3 regions of the Streptomyces sp. NPDC101776 genome follow, and region 1 is predicted to be linked to each of the others. Evidence: riboswitches for the same ligand, from Rfam matches in the RefSeq annotation. Region 1 holds a riboswitch; each other region holds the start of a gene.
The links. Region 1 has a riboswitch for S-adenosylmethionine ahead of ACIRRY_RS10295 (aminotransferase class V-fold PLP-dependent enzyme). Riboswitches for the same ligand answer to the same signal wherever they lie in the genome.
Positions count from the first base shown of each region.

Region 2: another riboswitch for S-adenosylmethionine. It lies ahead of thrC (threonine synthase); the one in region 1 lies ahead of ACIRRY_RS10295 (aminotransferase class V-fold PLP-dependent enzyme).
Region 3: another riboswitch for S-adenosylmethionine. It lies ahead of ACIRRY_RS41390 (ABC transporter substrate-binding protein); the one in region 1 lies ahead of ACIRRY_RS10295 (aminotransferase class V-fold PLP-dependent enzyme).

Region 1 is NZ_JBIWMV010000002.1:1,007,485-1,012,088, reverse strand. Features, by position in the region: gene ACIRRY_RS10310 (hypothetical protein) at 18-257, opposite strand; gene ACIRRY_RS10305 (rhomboid family intramembrane serine protease) at 419-1,153, shown strand; gene ACIRRY_RS10300 (Lrp/AsnC family transcriptional regulator) at 1,150-1,431, shown strand; gene ACIRRY_RS10295 (aminotransferase class V-fold PLP-dependent enzyme) at 1,567-2,943, opposite strand; SAM riboswitch class IV at 3,110-3,226, opposite strand; gene trpD (anthranilate phosphoribosyltransferase) at 3,303-4,367, opposite strand; gene ACIRRY_RS10285 (cytochrome bc complex cytochrome b subunit) at 4,502-4,604, opposite strand, start outside.
Region 2 is NZ_JBIWMV010000006.1:237,156-241,759, forward strand. Features, by position in the region: gene groL (chaperonin GroEL) at 1-158, opposite strand, end outside; gene ACIRRY_RS21700 (cold-shock protein) at 514-720, opposite strand; gene ACIRRY_RS21705 (MoaD/ThiS family protein) at 1,152-1,427, opposite strand; gene thrC (threonine synthase) at 1,545-2,876, opposite strand; SAM riboswitch class I at 2,892-3,053, opposite strand; gene ACIRRY_RS21715 (glucosyl-3-phosphoglycerate synthase) at 3,236-4,180, shown strand; gene ACIRRY_RS21720 (trehalose-6-phosphate synthase) at 4,352-4,604, shown strand, end outside.
Region 3 is NZ_JBIWMV010000020.1:183,994-188,597, reverse strand. Features, by position in the region: gene ACIRRY_RS41400 (STAS domain-containing protein) at 1-62, opposite strand, end outside; gene ACIRRY_RS41395 (phosphotransferase family protein) at 985-1,722, shown strand; SAM riboswitch class IV at 1,943-2,052, shown strand; gene ACIRRY_RS41390 (ABC transporter substrate-binding protein) at 2,290-3,924, shown strand; gene ACIRRY_RS41385 (ABC transporter permease) at 3,921-4,604, shown strand, end outside.

The sequences.
Region 1 (4,604 bases):
TGCGGGGCCACTCCCTCTCAGGAGCCGGCGCCCGGCCTGTCCACGAGTTCCACCTGATCCACGGCGTTGCACCAGCGGCAGCGCACCGACTCGATGGTCTCACTGACCACCTCGCGCTCCTCCACCTTCGGCTCACCCGCCAGGTCCAGGTGGAGGTACTCCACGACCTTCGACGAACGCGTCACGTCGAAGCGCGTGAGGTTGCCGCAGAGGGTGCAGCGCCACCGCGTCGAGGCGGTCGGCAGGGGTACCGTCATCGTGGCTGTCCGCTTCCTTCTCGTTCGAGTTTCCGTGATCGCCGGTTTCCCCGGCGAGTGTGGCTCGTAACCCTACGGCCTGGCGGGTACTCGCCGCTCGGCCGTCCACAGCGGCGAGGCACTCCGCCCGACTGCGTCCCGTTACGTCATGCTCTGTGGTCATGATCAGCAACTGGGGCCCGGCGCTCGTCAGGACGTTCCGCGGCACCTCGACGCCCATGACGTACACCCTGATCGGCCTGTGCTGCCTGATCTTCGTCCTCGGCCCGGCCTCGGGTTTCGTCCCGTCCTACGGCACGGGGGACGCGCTGCTGGTGGCGCAGCGGGCGTACTTCCGCCGCTGGGGTGTGGTCCCGGCCGACCTGTTCGCGAGCCCGGCCCGAGAGGCCCTCACCCCGGTCACGGCCCTGTTCATCCACGGCAGCTGGATCCATCTCCTCGGCAACATGCTCTTCCTCTACGTCTTCGGAGCGATGACCGAGGAACGGCTGGGCCGGGTCGAGTTCACCCTGTTCTACGTGGGCTGCGGCTACCTGGCGCTGCTGGGGTACGCGGTGGCCAACGCCGGCTCCGCGCAGTCCCTCGTCGGCGCGTCCGGGGCGATCTCGGCGGTCCTCGGGGCGTTCCTGTACTTGTTCCCCCGGGCCCGCGTGACGAGTCTCCTCCCCTTCCTCTTCTTCCTGCCGCTGCGCTTCCCCGCGTGGGTGGTCCTGCCCTTCTGGGCGGCCCTGCAGTGGCTGGCGGCGGGGCAGGCGGCGCAGGGGCCCGGGGTGGCGTACCTCGCCCACCTGGTGGGCTTCACGCTGGGGTTCGGCTACGCGTGGGTGAGATTCGGTCGTACGACTAGAGTTGGGCCCGCCCCAGTAACGGTCCCCGAGGGAGAGAACCAGCCGTGATCACCGCGATCGTCCTCATCAAGACCAGCGTGGACCGGATTCCGGAGATCGCCGAGTCGATCGCCGCGCTCGAATCTGTGAGCGAGGTCTTCTCTGTCACCGGTACGTATGACTTGATCGCGATGGTGCGGGTGCGGGAGCACGAGGATCTGGCCGAGATCATCCCCGGGCGGATCAGCAAGATTCCCGGGGTGGAGGGGACGGATACGCACGTGGCGTTCCGGACGTACTCGCAGCATGACCTTGAGGCGGCGTTCGCGATCGGGTTGGACTCGTGAGGTTGAGCGCCTAGTGGGGTGGGGGCGCGGATCGTTTGCGGCTGACCGTCCGTTGTGGCTGGTCGCGCAGTTCCCCGCGCCCCTAGGGGGTTGCCCTTGGCGTGCGTCGAGACGGCGCCGTCGGGACAGTCGGAATCACACCGCCGGGACGCAGCGGCCGTTCTCCGTGTGGTAGTTCCACTTCGCGCCGTTCGTCACCAGTTCTCGTACCGCCGTCACGAAGCGCTCGACGTGCTCGTCCGGGGTGCCCGCGCCGAAGCTGACTCGGATCGCGTTGAGGGACTTCTCGCCGGGGGCCGCTTCGGGGGCGCCGCACTCGCCCTGGGTCTGGGGGTCGCTGCCCAGGAGGGTGCGGACGAGGGGGTGGGCGCAGAAGAGGCCGTCGCGGACGCCGATGCCGTACTCGGCGGAGAGGGCCGCGGCGAAGTGGGAGCTGTTCCAGCCGTCGACGACGAAGGAGATCACGCCGACGCGCGGGGCGTCGTCGCCGAACAGGGACAGGACCTTCACCTGCGGGACCTCGGCCAGGCCCGCGCGGACCTCGGCGATCAGGTGCTGCTCGCGGGCCACCAACGTGTCGAAGCCCGCCTCCGTCAGCGCCTTGCAGGCCGACGCGATGGAGTAGGCGCCGATGACGTTCGGGGAACCGGCCTCGTGGCGGGCGGCGCTGTCGTGCCACTCCACGTCCACTCCCCCGTCCTCGCGCCGGGTGACCTTGCGGCTGGCGCCGCCGCCCGCGAGGTAGGGGTCGGCCGCCTGGAGCCAGTCCGCGCGGCCGGCCAGGACGCCGGAGCCGAAGGGGGCGTAGAGCTTGTGGCCGGAGAAGGCGATCCAGTCGACGTCGAGGTCCTGGACGGACACCGGGTGGTGCGGGGCGAGTTGGGCGGCGTCCAGGACGATCCGGGCGCCGTGGGCGTGAGCCGCCGCCGCCAGCTCCCGTACCGGCCACAGCTCGCCGGTGACGTTCGAGGCGCCCGTCACGCAGACCAGGGCCGGGCCCTGACCCTCTTCATTGGACACAGTGCGGGCGGCGAGGGCCTGCTCCAGGGTCTCGACGGCCTGGGCCGGGGTGCGCGGGGCGTTGAGGTAGGTGACCTCGGCGTCCTTCCAGGGGAGGAGGGACGCGTGGTGCTCGGTCTCGAAGACGAAGACCTGGCAGTCGGCGGGAAGGGCCGCGGCGAGGAGGTTGAGGGAGTCCGTGGTCGAGCGGGTGAAGATCAGCTGGTCGTCGGGGCGGCAGTCCAGGAACTCCTCGACCGTCCTGCGGGCGTTCTCGAACAGGTCGGTGGAGAGCTGCGAGAGATAGCCGGCGCCGCGGTGGACGCTGCCGTAGTACGGGGCGTAGGCCGCCACGTCGTCCCAGACGCGCTGGAGGGCGGGGGCGCTTGCCGCGTAGTCGAGGGCCGCGTAGGTGACCTCGCCACCCGTCACGAGCGGGACGGTGACATCCCGGCCCAGAACGGGCAGCGGGGGACAAACGGTCTGGGCGACGGCAGCGGTGGAGACAGACATGGCGAACTCCCGTGAGAGGCAAGGCGGTTCCGCCGTGCGAGCGCGGACGACTCAAGCACGGTGAAGGGTGAAAGGGGGTATGCGGAGGCGGGGCTCGACGCCCTATCGCATTCGCTTGCTCACAGAGGGCTCCCTCGATGACCAGGACCCCTGGTGTCTTTCGAGGGGCCCGCGCTTGCCGCAGACCTCGCTGCCTACGGCCTGGTCTTCACCCGGGGCACCCCGCCACGGACGGAGGGTTGCCGGACAGTCGGCCGGGGCCTCATGACTGTCACTCATGACCTGATCAGAAAACTTACGTGAGGTGATCGCCGTCCCGCAACCCGTGTCCGGATCGCGGGACGACAACCCCCGTGGCGCTACGCGTTGCTGGCCGCGGCCCAGCGCTCCAGGGTCCGCTTGGCCGCTCCCGAGTCGATCGACTCCGCCGCCTTCTCCATCCCGGCCCGGAGCTGATCCGCCAGCGGCCCGTCCCCCGGCTCCAGGGCCACCAGGGCCGCCGCGGAGTTCAGGAGTACGGCGTCCCGTACGGGGCCCGTCTCGCCGTCCAGGAGGCGGCGGGCGACGCCGGCGTTGAACTCGGGGTCTGCGCCGCGCAGGGCCTCCACCGGGACCAGTTCGAGGCCGACGTCCCTCGGGTCGAAGGACTCCTCGGTGACCTTGCCGTCGCGGACGATCCACACCCGGGAGGTGGACGTGGTCGTCAGCTCGTCGAGGCCGTCGTCGCCGCGGAACACCAGGGAGGAGTTGCCCCGCTCGGCGAAGACGCCCGCGATGATGGGCGCCATCCGCGGGTCCGCGACCCCGACCGCCTGGGCCCGCACCTTGGCGGGGTTGGTCAGCGGGCCCAGCGCGTTGAACACCGTGCGGATGCCCAACTGGCCGCGCGCGGCGCCCGCGTGACGCAGCGCCGGGTGGAACTTGACCGCGAAGCAGAACGTGATCCCGGCCTCCTCGGCGACCTCGGCCACCCGCCGCGGGGTCAGCTCCAGGTTGACGCCGAGCCGCTCCAGGACGTCGGAGGCACCGGACGCGGAGGACGCGGCCCGGTTGCCGTGCTTGACGACCTTCGCGCCCGTGCCGGCGATCACGATCGAGGACATCGTGGAGATGTTCACCGTCTTCGCGCCGTCGCCGCCGGTGCCGACGATGTCCACCGTCCGCCCCGACACCTCGATCACGTTCGCGTGCTCGTACATCGCGCGCACGAGCCCGGTGATCTCCTCGACGGTCTCGCCCTTGGCCCGCAACGCCACCACGAACCCGGCGATCTGCGCGTCCGTCGCCTCGCCGCGCATGATCTGGTCCATCGCCCAGAACGTCGCGTCGGCGTCCTGGTCCTGGCCGTACAGCAGGGCGTTCAGTACCTCGGGCCAGGAACGGGCCGCCGCGGTGTCGCCTCCAGCGGGGGTCACAGCGCTCATACGGCCGCTCCTGGGTGTCGTAGAGAAATGGTTCAGCGATGTGCCCCCACCCTATCCAGCGCGGGACACGGCGAAGGGCCCCGTCCGGTGTTCGGACGGGGCCCTTCGACTGTGGCGTGGCGACGCCTCAGCGATCAGTGGTGGCCGTGGCCGCTCGTGATCTCCTTGTACTCCTCGACGGTGGGCTTGGGGATCTGGGACTCCTCGCCGTAGTACGCCTCGCTCAGCTTGGCGCGC
Region 2 (4,604 bases), on a different contig from region 1:
ACACCATCGTTGGTGATCGTGGGGGCGCCCCACTTCTTCTCGAGGACGACGTTGCGGCCCTTGGGGCCAAGGGTGACCTTGACGGCGTCGGCGAGCTGGTTCATCCCGCGCTCGAGACCGCGCCGTGCCTCCTCGTCGAACGCGATGATCTTGGCCATGTGAAGTGGTCCTCCCGGACTGGGGTGGATTGCTCCGGACCGCGCTGGCGCCCGCGACGGACGGCCTGCCTGCCCCGATGGTTCCTTGCACCACCTGGCCTGCGGGCCTCACCGACCCGGTCCTTCGTTATCACTCTCACCTTCAGAGTGCTAACGCCAATGATTAGCACTCGGCATGGTCGAGTGCAAGCGGCTCCCACGTTCTGGCACCCACTCCGGCCCCTGCTGCGGCCCCCGAGTCCGACCCCCGGCTCCGGGCATGCCGAAGGGCCCGTACCCCAGGAGGTGACCCCCCAGGAGTACGAGCCCTTCGATGAGGAACGAAGAACGTCGCTGCTGTTCGTCGGCGCGTGCTTCAGGTGGTCGCGAGCCGGACCATGTCCGCCTGCGGCCCCTTCTGACCCTGCGAGATCTCGAAATCGACCCGCTGACCCTCTTCCAGGGTGCGGTAGCCGTCCATCTGAATCGCGCTGTAGTGGACGAAAACATCCGCACCACCGTCGACCGCGATGAAGCCGTACCCCTTCTCCGCGTTGAACCATTTGACGGTGCCCTGAGCCATGCCTAACTCCCCTATTACTGGCCCTTGCACGGACCCACACTTCGCGGATCCGGGTCAGACCTCACCCCCCACAGGATTGGGGGCGTGCGCCGGAACGCGTCGACCGCGGCCGAATGTATCCGTCCAACTGCCGTCTGCAACAGGTCAATCCGACGAGAATTCCGGGCAGGATCGGTCGGGAATTTACGGAGAATTCGTCCGACTTCAGGGCAAGTCGGGCCCGATAAAGGGCACATAACGCGCAAAATGCCTACACACTTTGGCTACTTCTCATCGCACGCGGAGCCGGTACTCATATGCGTCCGGCATGCGGAGTGGTGCGCGTTCCCCAACTCTACCGCGCTCAACCATACAGAATTGCCCCCTCCGTTTCTCTCACGGAGGGGGCAATTCGATGAACTCTCGGTAACCGGCGTTACCAAGGGTAATTATCAGCCGCCCGCGACGGCCGGAATGATCGAGACGCCGGCCCCGTCCGGAGTGGCCGTCTCCAGCCCCTGCTCGAACCGCACATCGTCATCGTTGACGTAGACGTTGACGAACCGGCGCAGCTTGCCCTGGTCGTCGAGGACGCGGGCGGAGATACCGCTGTGGTTCTTCTCCAGGTCGCTGATGACCTCGGCGAGGGTGGCGCCTTCGGCGGAGACCTCGGCCTTGCCGCCGGTGTAGGTGCGCAGGATGGTGGGGATACGGACGGAAACGCTCATGCTCAAGACCTCCGGTCAGGTACGGCTTTTGTCTTTCAGGGGCGCGGGGCTGTATCGATTTGCGGCTACCGGCGCGTGGGCGCGACCAGCCCCCACCGGCCCGCAGACGAAGAACGACTAGGACGCGAGCCCAGCTTCCCTGAACGACTCGAGGCTGGGCCGAATCGTCGCGGTGAGCCCAGTACCGGCGACCGCGTCCAGGGTCTTGAGACCGTCGCCGGTGTTCAGCACAACCGTGGTCAACGTCGGATCCAGCAACCCGCTCTCGATCAGCTTCTTCGCCACACCGACGGTCACCCCACCGGCGGTCTCCGCGAAGATGCCCTCCGTCCGCGCCAGCAGCTTGATCGCGTCCACACACTGCTCATCGGTGACGTCCTCGACAGCCCCACCGGTGCGCCGGGCGATATCCAGCACATAGGGACCGTCCGCGGGGTTCCCGATCGCCAGCGACTTCGCGATCGTGTTCGGCTTCTGCGGCCGTACGACGTCATGCCCCGCCTTGTACGCGACGGACACCGGCGAGCATCCTTCCGCCTGCGCACCGAAGATCTTGTACGGCTTGTCCTCGACGAGCCCGAGCTTGATCAGCTCCTGGAGCCCCTTGTCGATCTTCGTGAGTTGCGAGCCGGAGGCGATCGGCACGACCAGCTGGTCCGGGAGCCGCCAGCCGAGCTGCTCGCAGATCTCGTACGCCAGGGTCTTGGAGCCCTCTGCGTAGTACGGCCGCAGGTTGACGTTGACGAAGCCCCAGCCCTCGCCGGCCGGGTCGCCGATCAGCTCGGAGCAGAAGCGGTTCACGTCGTCGTAGTTGCCCTCGATGCCGACGAGCTCGCCGCCGTAGATCGCGGCCATGACGACCTTGCCCTGCTCCAGGTCGTGCGGGATGAACACGCAGGAGCGGAAGCCCGCCCGGGCGGCGGCGGCGCCGACGGCGCCGGCGAGGTTGCCGGTGGAGGAGCAGGAGAGGGTGGTGAAGTCGAAGGCGCGCGCCGCTTCGATGGCCTGCGCCACGACGCGGTCCTTGAAGGAGTGCGTCGGGTTGCCGGAGTCGTCCTTCACGAACAGCTTGCCGGCGTCGACGCCGAGTTCGCGGGCGAGGTTGTCGGCCTGGACGAGCTTGGTCCAGCCGGGGTTGATGTTCGGCTTGGTCGCCACGTCGGCGGGGACGGGCAGCAGGGGCGCGTAACGCCAGATGTTCGCGGGGCCCGCCTCGATCCGCTTGCGGAGCTCTTCGGTGTCGTAGGCCGAGAAGTCGTAGGCGATCTCCAGCGGGCCGAAACACTCCTCGCAGGCGAAGACCGGGCCGAGCGGGACGCGGTGGCCGCACTCGCGGCAGGAGAGCGCGGTGGCGGGGCCGAGGTCGACGGTGTTCGTGGGGGTGGGGTCCGCGGCGGTCGTGTCCGTCTTCGCGGGGTTCGTGGTGCTTGCAACAGTCTGCGCAGCCATGGAGGCGAGGCCCTTTCCTCATCTTCCTCACGACGCATTTCGCCATGAGACGGATTTGGCACCTTCCCGAGCCGGGAGCCTCGGCGCATGGCGGTTCTTTCACCACATGCGACAAGACCGGCTGGAGGGTTGCCGGGGCTTCAACGGGCCGTATCCCTCTGCCCCTCTGGATGAGCGGTGTTCAGTTGTGTACGCGATTGTCTCGCCGACGGCCCCCGACATGCGATGGTCATCAGCGTTGTTCAAGACTGTAACCGAAGGCCAGGACAGTTGAGTGAGCCGTCCGAACCGCGAGATGGACCAGACACTCACTGTCTGTGACCAGCCCTCGCCGAGAGAACGCAGAGGAGCCGCGCAACGTGCTGAAGGAAGTCGAGCACTGGCTGAGCACCCGCTCCTGGTCCATGACCGATCGGCCGCTCCACAAGATTCTTGCCGCCAAGCACCGCACGGGCCAGTCGGTCAGTGTCGTGCTGCCCGCGCTCAACGAGGAAGCGACGGTCGGCGACATCGTCGCGATCATCCGTCATGACCTCATGCAGCAGGTCCCGCTCGTCGACGAGATCGTCGTCGTCGACTCCGGGTCCACCGACCGCACCTCCGAGGTGGCCGCCGCGGCGGGCGCCCGGGTCGTGCACCGGGACGACATCCTGCCCCGCATCCCCGCCGTGCCCGGCAAGGGCGAGGTGCTGTGGCGCTCGCTGCTGGTGACGAGCGGCGACATCGTCTGCTTCATCGACGCGGACCTGAAGGAGTTCTCCTCGGACTTCGTCACCGGGATCGTAGGCCCGCTGCTCACCGACCCCGGCGTCGACCTCGTCAAGGCGATGTACGACCGCCCGCTCGGCGGCGCGGCCGGCCAGGGCGGACGCGTCACCGAGCTGATGGCCCGCCCGCTGCTGAACATGCACTGGCCTCAACTGGCCGGATTCGTGCAGCCGTTGGGCGGTGAGTACGCGGCCCGCCGCTCTCTCCTTGAGCAACTCCCCTTCCCCGTCGGGTACGGCGTCGAGCTGGGCATGCTCGTCGACGCGCTGCACCTGGTGGGTCTGGACGCGCTCGCCCAGGTGGACGTCGGGGTGCGCAAGCACCGGCACCAGGACGGGCAGGCGCTGGGGCGGATGGCCGCGCAGATCTACCGCACGGCTCAGCTGAGGCTGGCCCGCGGGCATCTGATCCGGCCCTCCCTGACCCAGTTCGAACGGGGTCCGGACGGTTTCGAGCCGCGCACGTACTCCGTGGACACGGAGGAGAGGCCGCCGATGGCGGACATCACCGAGTACCAGTCCCGCAAGGTGGCGTAGCAGCACGGCCGGTCAGGCCCCGGTCGGGCCGTGGGCCGGCCATGCCCAGGCCATGCCCAGGCCGCGCCCCGGTCGCGGTCCGGTCGCGGCCTGGCCGTATACGGATCCATCCGGTCCGTTGTGACCCGTCCGTACGTTTGAGCGTTTCCGGGCCGGGCTAGGTTGTGCCGTATGGCTTCTACGTCGTCCCCCTCGTCCCCGTCCGGTGCCGCTCAGGTGCTCGTCGCGTCCAATCGTGGCCCGGTCTCGTACGAGGTGGGCGACGACGGTTCGCTGCGTGCCCGGCGGGGTGGCGGCGGGCTGGTGTCCGGGCTGTCGGCGATCGGGCCGGACGCGGGGGCGCTGTGGGTGTGCTCGGCGCTGTCGGAGGGTGACCGGGAGGCGGTACGGCGGGGGGTCGGCGAGGACGGTGTGCGCATGCTCG
Region 3 (4,604 bases), on a different contig from region 1:
AGATTGCGGTCGTCGGCAGTCAGGAGCCCCACCAGGTCTGCGGCGCTGTCTCGCTTCACCATTCAGATGCTCCCTCGATATTCGTATGTGTGTACCAACGCCAGCGCGCGCAGCCTACGGCACCCCCGCCGGGTGCCGGTCTTCGGGGACTGGCGCGTGGTGGGGCGGCATGGAAGGAGGGTGAGGACGGCATCGCCGCGCGGACGGCGGGGCAGAAGTTCGTCTCCTCGGTCCAGGAGCGGACCGTCAGATCCTCGATCACCTTGTCGGTGCTCGACCTCGAGCAGCACGGCCGCATCCATTGGCGCTCCTTCGCTCAGTCCCGCACGTCCTGCGGACTGCGGGAGCGCTTCTGCTGGAGGAATACCGAGAGGCGCTCGGCTCTCACGTTCCGTTCCGGTTACCCCGGGCGATGCGCTTGACCCATTGGGAGCGCACCTTTCGCCGAGTCCGGCCGTGCCCGGCGAGAGTGGGCCGGATCCTGGACGACAAGTCGCCGGCCCTCGTTGTCGGTCCGGGAGGTACCGGCGACGAGCCGTTCCAAGACGTGCCGACACGGCCGGAGGGGCGGCTGGGCCAGGTTGGGGTGGTCTCGGACAGGAACACCCCACCACGTTCGCAGACCCGCCCCTGACCGCGGCGGTCGCCGAATGGCGTGCCCATGGCTCTGAGCGGGAGTACGGCGGGAACCTGGGGGTAATCGAGGCGCGATGGCGGGGGCGGCGCACTGCCTGGGGAGGTCGCGCGCCGCTCCCCGCCGGAACCTCCGGACCTTCGTCGCCGCAAGGGCCACAAGGAGCACCAGGACGCACCCTCGTTTCCGGTTGCGAAGGGCGTCGTAGGCGCAGGAGGGCGTTGAAGCCCGACGAGTCGCGGAACGTGACGCCAGACAGATCCATGACGCCGAGAGGACGCGGTCAGCCGCGCAGCCGCACGCGACAAACCCGGCGACGTCGCCGTTCGTCCCCGGAATACTGGTCGCCCATGGACGAGGTCGAAGTCGTCGTCGCTCATTCCGAGCGCGCGACCCTGCGTGTCGGTGACGTGTTCCTGAAGGTGGACGCCGATCAGGCGCGTATCGACGTCGAGGTCGAGGCGATGGCCCTGGCGCCGGTCCCGACCCCGGAGGTCCTGTGGCGCAAGCCGCACGTGCTCGCGATCGCCGCGCTCCCGGGGACCACGCTCGGGCGCCTCGGCGGGCCGTCGACCGGATCGCCGGCGGCGTGGGCCGCGGCGGGTGCCGTCATCCGGAAGCTGCACGACGCGCCGCTGCCGCCCCGACCCGGCCGGAGCGTTGTCGCGCTGGCGGCGGAACTCGACGACGAGTGCGAGTCGCTCGTCGCGAACGGTGTCCTGCCCGCCGACCTGGTCGCCCGCAACCGCCAGGTCGCCGAGGCCGCGCTCCGGCCGTGGACTCCGGCGTTCACGCACGGCGACCTCCAGATCGCGCACGTCTTCGTCGACGGCGACGAGGTCACCGGCATCATCGACTGGTCCGAGGCGGCCCAGGGTGATGCCCTGTACGACCTCGCCACCTTCACGCTCGGACACGAGGAGCGCCTCGACGACCTGATCGCCGGCTACGGCACCGACGTCGACCTCGACGTGATCCGCGCGTGGTGGTCGTTCCGCAGCCTGCTGGTGGTTCGCTGGCTGAGCGAGCACGGCTTCGACCCGTTCGCGCCGGGCTGTGAGGTCGACGTGCTGAAAGCCCGGATGTGAGGCTGCGCGAGCCCGTCTGCTTCGGCCGTGTGCGGGCGGCCCTGGACGATGCCGTCGATGACCGCGGCACCCCCACCGAGTTGGCCGCCCGGCGGAACTCCCTTCCCCGCCAACCCTGTCGGCACCGACTCCGCGCCCGGCAGAAAGCGACTTCCCCGCACACGGTCGCCGCCCCGGGCCTTCTTGACGCAGACAGAACAGTCGATCTACGGTGAGCGCGAGCTACGAGTTCCGGTGATCAAGCCCTGGCTGGCCGGACGGCAACCCCCGACGCAGTGGGGTGCCCCAGGTGACCGCTCGGCGGATGTTCCTGTTCTGCAAGTGCGTTCCCACCGGCCTCAGTTGCCGGCGACACCTTGAGGAGGACTGCGTGGCAACTGGCCTCGTGCTGTGCTCCCGGCGCCATGTGGATCTGCTGCTGGTCTCCAGCTGTCTCTGTCACAGCTGACCCGTTCCTCGCGCAGCACCTTCACCCACTCTCACCCTTCACGCGACAGCGCGCGCCCGGCATGTCCTGCCCGCCGCACCCCTTTCGCGCACCCACCCATGCGGAGACAGAGACCAGCCATGGCACACTCCAGCACCGTCAGACCTCTTCGACCCCTCGGCGCCATATCCCTCGGCGCGGCGTTCCTGGTCGCCCTCAGCGGCTGCACCAGCAGCAAGACGTCCACCGGGTCCGACGGTCCGACGATCACCGTCGGCACCACCGACCAGGTGGCCGGCCTCGACCCGGCGGGCACCTGGGACGCGGGCTCCGGCACCATCGAGAGCGAGGTCTACGCGACCCTCCTCAGCGTGAAGAACGGCGCCACGGAGGTCTCCCCGGACCTGGCCACCGGCATCGAGCTGACCGGGCCCAAGGAGTACACGGTGACTCTGCGGAAGGGCCTGAAGTTCGCGAACGGCCACCAACTCACCTCCTCCGACGTCAAGTTCACCTTCGACCGGACCCTGAAGATCGCCGACGAGAACGGCCCCTCGTCGCTCCTGTACAACCTCGCCTCGGTCGCCGCCCCGTCACCGACCACGGTCGTCTTCACCCTCAAGTCCGCCAACGACACCCTGTTCCCCCAGGTGTTGTCCACCGCGGCCGGCTACATCGTCGACGAACAGGCCTTCCCCGCCGACAAGATCCTCGACGACAAGGCCATCGTCGCGGCCAAGCCCTGGAGCGGCCCGTACGGCGTCACGAGCTACGACAAGAACTCGCTGGTCTCCTTCGCCGAAAACAGCGACTACGGCGGCCAGTTGGGCACCCCGAAGACCAAGAACATCCAGCTCAAGTACTACACCGACGCCAGCAACCTCAAGCTCGACGTCCAACAGGGCACCGTCGACGCCGTCTACCGCACCCTCACCACCGCCGACCTCGACGACCTGGCCAGGAAGAAGGACATCAAGGTCCACACCGGTTCCGGCAACGGCATCCGCTACATCGTCTTCGACTTCACCACGCAGCCCTACGGCACGAAGACCAAGGACGCCGACAAGGCCAAGGCGCTGGCCGTCCGCCAGGCCGTGGCCGACTCCGTCGACCGGGCCCAACTCGCCCAGCAGGTCTACAAGAACAGCTACCAGCCGCTCTACAGCTCGGTGCCCGACGGACTCACCGGCGCCGGCGACTCCTTCAAGTCGCTCTACGGCGACAAGAAGGGCGGCCCCGACAAGGCGGCGGCCGCCGCACGGCTGAAGGCGGCGAAGGTGACCACCCCCGTCACCCTCAACCTCCAGTACAACAGCGACCACTACGGCTCGTCCTCGGCCGACGAGTACGCGCTCGTCAAGACCCAGCTCGAAGCGACCGGTCTGTTCAAGGTGAACCTCCAGTCCACCGAGTGGACCCAGTACGGCAAGGACCGCATCAAGCACCTGTACCCGCTGTACCAACTCGGCTGGTACGCCGACTACTTGGACGCCGACAACTACCTCTCGCCCTTCTACTCGGCCAACAGCTGGGTCGCCAACGGCTATGACGACCCCGCCGTACGCTCGCTGATCCTGGAGGAGGAGACGGAGACCGACGCGGCCAAGCGCGCCGAACTCCTCAAGGAGACGCAGGACAAGGCCGCCGCGCAGGTGCCGCTGCTGCCGCTGCTCCAGGGGTCCACCGCGATCGTCACCCGCACCGACGTCAGCGGTGTGCCGGACGCGCTGACCAGCGCGTACACCTTCCGCTGGGCAGGACTCTCGAAGAAGTGAGTGCCCTGACCCAGGAGACGGCCCCCGGCGCCGTCGGCAACCCCGCCGACGGCGCCGCCGGGTACGGACTCGCCCGCTACCTGGTGGTCCGCTTCCTCCTCATCATCCCCACCGTGTTCATCCTGGTCAGCCTGGTCTTCTTCCTGATGCGCGCCACCGGCGACCCGATCAGCGCCGCCTTCGGCGACCGGCTCACCCCCGACCAGCTCCAGGCGAAACTCCACCAGGCGGGCTACGACCGGCCGTTGCTCACCCAGTACCTGGACTACCTGAGGTCCCTGGCGACCGGCGACTTCGGCCGCACCGTCACTGACAACGAACCGGTCACGCACGTCCTGGGCACCTACGGCGCCGCCACCGTCGAACTCGCCTTCTACGCCCTCCTGGTGGCCCTCGCCGTCGGTGTGCCGCTGGGCATGGTGGCGGCCTCGTACCGGGACCGAGCGCCCGACGCGGCGCTGCGTCTGTTCGCCGTCCTCACCTATGCCACCCCGGTGTTCTTCGTCGGGCTGCTGCTGAGGCTCGTCTTCGCCATCCAGCTCGGCTGGCTGCCCGCGTCCGGCCGGGCGAGCACCGACGTGCAGCTCTTCCTCCAGAACCAGACCAGCACGACCGGCTTCTACCTCCTCGACGCCCTCCGCAGCGGCGACGGGGCAGCCGTCGCGGACGTGCTGAAACAC